One region of the Salinispora sp. H7-4 genome, then DNA from elsewhere that is predicted to be linked to it. Evidence: riboswitches for the same ligand, from Rfam matches in the RefSeq annotation. Region 1 holds a riboswitch; the other holds the start of a gene.

Region 1 (3,397 bases):
GCCATGGCGCTCGGGCTCTTCGCCGCCGGATCGGGGGTGTACGTGGCGGCCAACGCCGACACCGCCCCCGGCGCGTCGGTGGTGCTGATGGCGATCGCCTCGTTCGCGGTGGTGGCGCTCGGTGGCGTGGGCTGGCGGACGCTACGACGACGGCGGGTCGCCGCGGCGGTGCCGTCGGCGGTAGAGCCGCACGAGGTGGTGCTGAGCCGGTCCTGACCAATGGCGCGCCCCTGGGATTGGTTACCGTTACCCCTGTGAGCAGCGAGTCCGGCTACGACGCCTACGAGGGGGCGAGTGAGCTGCTGCGCGCCCTCTCCGCCCCGATCCGGCTGGCCATCGTCAGCCAACTCGCCGACGGCGAACGGTGCGTACACGAATTGGTTGACCAGCTCGGTGCCGCGCAGCCGCTGGTCTCCCAGCACCTGCGGGTGCTCCGCGGTGCCGGGGTGGTGCGGGGTTCCCGGCGCGGACGGGAGATCGCCTACACGCTGGTGGACGAACACGTCGCGCACATCGTGGCGGACGCGGTCAGCCACGCCGGCGAGCACACCACCCCCGCCTGAGGCTCACCTCGGGTCCCGGACCCGGGCCACGATCGCGTCAGCGAGCGGCGCTGGTGCCCGGTCCGGAATCCAGTGGCTCACCCCGGCCAACTCGACGAAGCGGTAGTCCCCGGTCACGTGGGCGGCGCAGGCCGCGGCGGCGGTGCGGCCGATCGCGATGTCCCGGTCGCTCCAGACGTACGTCGTCGGCACCGACACCGGACCGACGGCCGCCAGGTCCCCCCGGGACATCGCCCGGTACCAGTTCAGGGCGGCACTCAACGCACCAGGAGCCAGCATCGGTTCGACGTACGTGGCCACCCGGTCGACGTCGCCGACGCCGGCCAGCATCCGGCGCAGCCCGATCGCCCGCCGAGCCAGCAACACCGCCTCCGCCGTCCTTTCCCGCCGAAACAGCCGCATGTACGCCGAGCGGGCCCGCTGGGACCGATCGGTGCGCAGAGCGTGGGCCATGGCCCCCGGGTGCGGCACGGAGACCGCGGTCAGCGACCGCACCCGGGCCGGATGCCCGGCGGCGAGGGCCCAACTGACCACCGCGCCCCAGTCATGCCCGACCAGGTGCGCAGCGGCGACGCCGAGGTGGTCCAGCACCGCCACCGCGTCGCCGACCAGCTCACCGAGGCGGTACGCGGAAACCGCCGCCGGACGGGCACCGGGCGAGTAGCCGCGCTGATCGAGTGCGTACGTGCGCAGCCCGGCGGCGTGCAGGAGCGGCACCACGTCGGCCCACTCCCCACTGTGCTGGGGGAAGCCGTGCAGCAGGAGCACCGGCGGGCCGGCCGCCGGGCCACCGACGCGGACATCGAAGGTAAAACCACGGACATCGACACCCATAATCGGCAGCCTACCCGGACCCGGTCGAAAGAACCCCGGTCGAGCTGCACCGATGTCACTTTGTTGAAAGATCTTCGGAGGTGCTAGCGTCGGTTACACATTTTCACCTCCGACAGGGGAGCGCACAGCGCTGAGAGTGTGGGCAACGCCCCACAGACCCTCGAACCTGATCTGGGTAATGCCAGCGCAGGGAGTTCGGTCGGCCTCCAGTCGCGCCATCGTCCGGCCGGGCCGGAATGGACGTGCCCTCCCCTGGTCTCCCGGAGCAGACAGGGAAAGACCGATGAGCAAAGTCACAACAACCACCAACCGCTGGCGCACCGTCGATGTGGTCGTCGCCGCTGTCATCGCCGTCACCTTCGGCGTCATCTTCTGGGCCTGGGGGCTGCTCTGGGACGCCGCCACCCCGGCGTTCGCCGCGCTCCCGGCGACCCAGGCCATCATGTACGGCGTCTGGCTGATCCCGGCGGTGCTCGGCGGCCTGGTGCTCCGCCGCCCCGGCGCGGCACTCCTCTGCCAGGCCGCGGCCGTGACGGTGTCGGCGCTACCCGGCAACGACTGGAACAACACCATCCTGCTGCAGGGCCTGGCCCCGGGGCTCGGCGCCGAGCTGGCCTTCGCCGCCTTCCGCTACCGCTCCTTCCGGCTACCCACGGCGCTGCTCGCGGGGGCGCTGGCTGGTCTTGGCGCGGCTCTCTTCGACTTCTTCGACGCCGACAACAGCGGAACCGCACTGGGCAGCTACCGGATCCCGTTCGCGCTGCTGACGATCGTCAGCGCCACCGTCGTCGCCGGACTCGGCGCCGGGAGCCTGACCCGAGCCCTGGCCAGGATGGGCGTCCTGGCCAGGCGCAACCGGGAGACCAACCGCTGGCGCACCGTCGATGTGGTCGTCGCCGCTGTCATCGCCGTCACCTTCGGCGTCATCTTCTGGGCCTGGGGGCTGCTCTGGAGCGTCGCCGCCCCGGTGTTCGCCTTCTTTCCGCCGGCCCAGGCCATCATGTACGGCGTCTGGCTGATCCCGGCGGTGCTCGGCGGACTGGTGATCCGCCGCCCCGGTGCGGCGCTCTTCTGCGAGATGGTGGCCGCGATCGTGTCCACTCTGCTCGGCTCCGAGTGGGGCAGCATCACCATCCTCCAGGGCCTGGCCCAGGGGATCGGCGCCGAGCTGGCCTTCGCCGCCTTCCGCTACCGCTCCTTCCGGCTACCCACCGCACTGCTCGCAGGTGCGCTGACCGGCCTCAGCGCGGCCCTCTTCGACTTCTTCGTCTGGAACAGCGAGTACGCGCTGGGCGGCTACCGGATCCCGTACGCGCTGCTGACGATCGCCAGCGCCACCGCCATCGCCGGGTTCGGCGCCGAGAACCTGACCCGGGCCCTGGCCCGGACGGGCGTGCTGGACCTGTTCCCCGCCGGCCGCGAACGCACCACCATCTGAGCACCGTGTCGATCCAGAGGGTGGGGCGGCGGAGCGCGCCCGCGGGTGCTCGCAACGCACCGCGCGGTGCGCTCCGCGGCAGTACCCAACGCCGTGCGCTCCGGGGCGGCCGCCGGTGAGCGCGGTCCGGCTGCGGGGCTTCGGGTGGCGGCACGCGGGGCGGAAACGGTGGGCCGTACGCGGGCTCGACCTGCGGATCGAGCACGGCGAACGGGTCCTGCTGTTGGGGGCCTCCGGTGCGGGTAAAAGCACCCTGCTCGCCGCGTTGGCCGGGCTGCTCCCCGAGGACTCCGGCGAGCAGGAAGGCACGGTCGAGGTCGACGGCCGGGACCCACGCACGGCCCGCGAGGAGGTCGGCCTGCTCTTCCAGGACCCGGAGACCCAGCTGGTGATGGCGCGCTGCGGCGACGACGTCGCCTTCGGCCCCGAGAACCGAGGCCTACCCGCGGAGCAGATCTGGCCCCGGGTGGACGAGGCCCTGCGCCGGGTCGGTTTCCGCTACGGCCGGGACCGGCCGACCGCCGCCCTCTCCGGCGGCGAACAGCAGCGCCTCGCCCTCGCC
Region 2 (3,397 bases), on a different contig from region 1:
CGCGGCGCTGAGCACCTCGACCCGGTCACCCTCGCACAGCAGGGTGACCGGCCAGCCGCCCCGCGGCACAACCTCGCCGTTGACGGCGACCGCCAGGCCACGCTCCTGTTCGGTCACCGCCCGGACCAGGTCCGCGAGCGTGGCGCCGGTGGGCAGGCTGCGCCCAAGGCCGTTCACCATCAGTTCCACGACTCCTCCAGTGGGGTCGGCCGGGGCACGGCGGATCCGCACGCCGGGTCGGCGGTGGCGGATGGATGGGACAGCCCCGGACCGAGGCGCTCCGGGGTGAAGGCGGCGAGTAGCGGATCCGGCGTACCGGTGGTGATCAGGTCGGCGATCAGGTCGGCGGTCACCGGGGTGAGCACCACCCCGTGCCGGTGGTGCCCGGTCGCGGCGAGCACCGCCGGCCGGCCCGGGAGCGGGCCAAGGATCGGCGCGTTGTCGGGGCTGCCCGGACGGAGCCCGGCGACCGCCTCGACCAGCTCGTACTCCGCCACCTCGGGTACCAGGTCGGTGGCCGCCCGGAGTAGCCGCAGCACCGCACCGCTGGTCACCATGGTGTCGGTGCGCTCCTCCGAGGTCGCCCCGACCACGACCTCCCCGTCCGGCCGCGGGACGAGATAGACCTGCTCCCCGTCGGCGAAGCCCCGGATCACGTGCTGGAAGCCCGGCGCACCGGGAGCCCGGAGCCGAAGCACCTGGCCCTTGACCGGGCGAACCGGCAACCCGGTCAGCGCGGCGGAGCCGCAGCCGGCCGCGACCACCGTGGTCCCCGCGGTCACCTCGGTCAACCGCTGGACCGGCGTCGGCACCAGCACTCCCCCGGCCCGCTCGGTGGCGGTGCGCAACGCCGACACCAGCCGCCGCGGGTCCACCTGGTGATCGGTACCGGCGTAGGCGCCGCCCCGCATCCGGGGTGACAGCGCCGGCTCCCGGTCGCGAAGCTCGGAGGGGCGCAGTGGGGTGACCGGCAGCCCCAGCCCCTGCTGGTACGCCCAGAGCCGGCGGGCCACCGCGAGATCGTCGGTGGTGAGCCCGACCATCAGGGTGCCCTCGCTGCGGTAACCGACGTCGGTGCCGGAGGCGGCGGCCAGCTCGGCGGCGAACGCCGGCCAGCGCGCCGCCGACTCGGTGAGCAGGCCGGTCAGCTCGTGCTCCCCGAAGTACGCCTCGGCGACCGGCGCGAGCATGCCCGCCGCGGCGTGCACCGCACCCGAGCCGGGATCCGGGTCGTGTACGACGACCCGCAGCCCGCGGGCCGCACACCGCCAGGCGATGGCCAAGCCGATCGGCCCGGCCCCGACCACCGCAACGTCGGGGGTGGACAGCGAGTTCCGGTTGCCGCCCCGGTGGGTGTCGGGGAGTCTGCTCACCATGTCAGTGCCGCCATCAGTTCGGCGGTGGTCCGGGCGGGGTCGGCGGCGCGCGAGAGCGCGCCGATCACCGCCACTCCGTACGCGCCCGCGGCCCGCAGGGCGGGCACGTCCGCTGCGGTCACCGCCCCGATGGCGATCACCGGCACGCTGGCCGCGGCGGCAACCGCTTGTACCCCCGGCACGCCGATCGGGGGCGGCAGGCCGTCCTTTGAGGTGGTGGAGTGGACCGGCCCGACCCCGAGGTAGCTGGCCCCGGCGGCGACCGCCTCGACGGCGGTGTCCGCGTACCGGGCGGTGGCGCCGAGGACAGCGGCGGAGCCGAGCACCGCGCGGGCCGCACCGACCGGCAGGTCCTCGGCACCCACGTGCCCACCGGCAGCACCAACCGCCAGGGCCACGTGTAGCCGATCGTTCACCAGGCAGGTCGCACCGTACGGGGCGCAGAGCGCGGTCACCTGGCGGGCCAGGTCGTACGCCTGCCGGTCGGTCGCGTCGTCGGTCACGCGGACCTGGACGACCAGTTCGGTACGGGCCACCGCCAGGGCGCCCCGCACCACGGTGAGCGGGTTGTGCCCAGGTCGAGTGTCGGTAATCAGATGTAGACGCCCAAGGGACGACACGGCAACTCTCCTCCCTGCGCCGGCACTATCCGGATCAGGTTCAACGGTCGGGGGCTCTCAGCCCCCCTCTCAGCCCGGTTTACCGGGCTCCCGTGGGTTACTACCAACCACCGTACGGCAGAAGCCGTACGGCTGCCAAGACGGCGTCTACGGCACGGTGGTGCGGACCGGCCGCGGCCGGAGCCGACCCGGACACGAATCGGCCTCCCACCGCCGGGACGATGGGAGGCCGAGATTCTCCACCTGCTAGCTGTCGAGTACCGCCCGCAGGGCCGCCAGATCGTCGGCGCCGGGCACCCAGGCACCCGCCGCCGCGTTGGCCCGTACCTGGTCGGGGGTAGTGGCACCGGCGATCACCGAGGCCACCGCGGGCTGGGCGGCGAGCCCGCCGATGGCGACCTGAAGCAGGCTGAGCCCCCGCTCGGCCGCGTATGCCCCGAGCGCCTCAATGGTGTCCCAGTCGGCGGCGGCGAGCCGGGCCGCGTACCGGCCGCCACCGGCGAGCCGGCTGCCCGACGGCGGGGCCTCACCGCGCTTGTACTTGCCGGTGAGCAGGCCGTTGGCGAGGGGGAAGAAGGGCAGCAGGCCCAGCCCGAACCGCTCACACGCCGGGACAACCTCGGCCTCGATGCCCCGTTCGAGCAGCGAGTAGCGGTTCTGGGCGGAGATGAACCGGGTCGATCCGCGCGAGCTGGCGGTCCAGTCCGCGTCGGCGATCTGCCAGCCGTTGAAGTTGGAGTTACCCAGGTACCGCACCTTGCCGGCGGTGACCAGATCGTCCAGTGCGGCGAGCGTCTCGTCGATCGGGGTGCCGGGGTCCCGTTCGTGCAGCTGATACAAGTCAATGTGGTCGGTCTGCAACCGACGCAACGAAGCCTCCACCGCCCGCATCACGTAGCGCCGGGCACCGCGGGCGCCGTAGTCCGGTCCGTTGTGGCCGTCCATGTCCATGCCGAACTTGGTGGCGATCACCACATCGTCCCGGCGTCCCTTGAGCACCTGGCCGAGGAGTTCCTCGGAGCCACCCGGCGGAGCACCATAGATGTCGGCGGTGTCGAAAAAGTTGATCCCGGAATCGAGAGCGGCCGCCACCACCGCCCGGGTCCCGTCCAGGTCGACCCGGCGGCCGAAGTTGTTGCAGCCGACGCCGACTGCGGACACCACGAGCCCGGAGTCGCCCAACCGGCGGTACGTCATCTCAGTCACGAAATCCACCCTATGCCGCCCGCGCTCAGGCCACCTCCCAGACCGGCTCGGCGGCCTCCGCCACCTCGCCGTCCCCTTGGAACAGCAAGAATCGATCAAAGGAACGGGTGAACCATCGATCATGGGTCACCGCCACCACCGTCCCCGCGAACGCGGCCAGCCCCGCTTCGAGCGCCTCGGCCGAGGCCAGGTCCA

The links. Region 1 has a riboswitch for thiamine pyrophosphate ahead of H0524_RS24785 (ECF transporter S component). Riboswitches for the same ligand answer to the same signal wherever they lie in the genome.
Region 2: another riboswitch for thiamine pyrophosphate. It lies ahead of H0524_RS04315 (thiamine phosphate synthase); the one in region 1 lies ahead of H0524_RS24785 (ECF transporter S component).

Annotation. Positions count from the first base shown of each region.
Region 1 is NZ_JABZED010000022.1:61,017-64,413, reverse strand. Features, by position in the region: gene H0524_RS13675 (metal ABC transporter permease) at 1-216, shown strand, start outside; gene H0524_RS13670 (metalloregulator ArsR/SmtB family transcription factor) at 255-563, shown strand; gene H0524_RS13665 (alpha/beta fold hydrolase) at 567-1,397, opposite strand; TPP riboswitch at 1,502-1,608, shown strand; partial or broken gene H0524_RS24785 (ECF transporter S component) at 1,681-2,247, shown strand; gene H0524_RS24780 (ECF transporter S component) at 2,230-2,835, shown strand; gene H0524_RS13655 (ABC transporter ATP-binding protein) at 2,951-3,397, shown strand, end outside.
Region 2 is NZ_JABZED010000003.1:517,198-520,594, forward strand. Features, by position in the region: gene thiS (sulfur carrier protein ThiS) at 1-189, opposite strand, end outside; gene thiO (glycine oxidase ThiO) at 180-1,376, opposite strand; gene H0524_RS04315 (thiamine phosphate synthase) at 1,370-1,996, opposite strand; TPP riboswitch at 1,991-2,100, opposite strand; gene H0524_RS04320 (aldo/keto reductase) at 2,243-3,211, opposite strand; gene H0524_RS04325 (ATP-binding cassette domain-containing protein) at 3,228-3,397, opposite strand, start outside.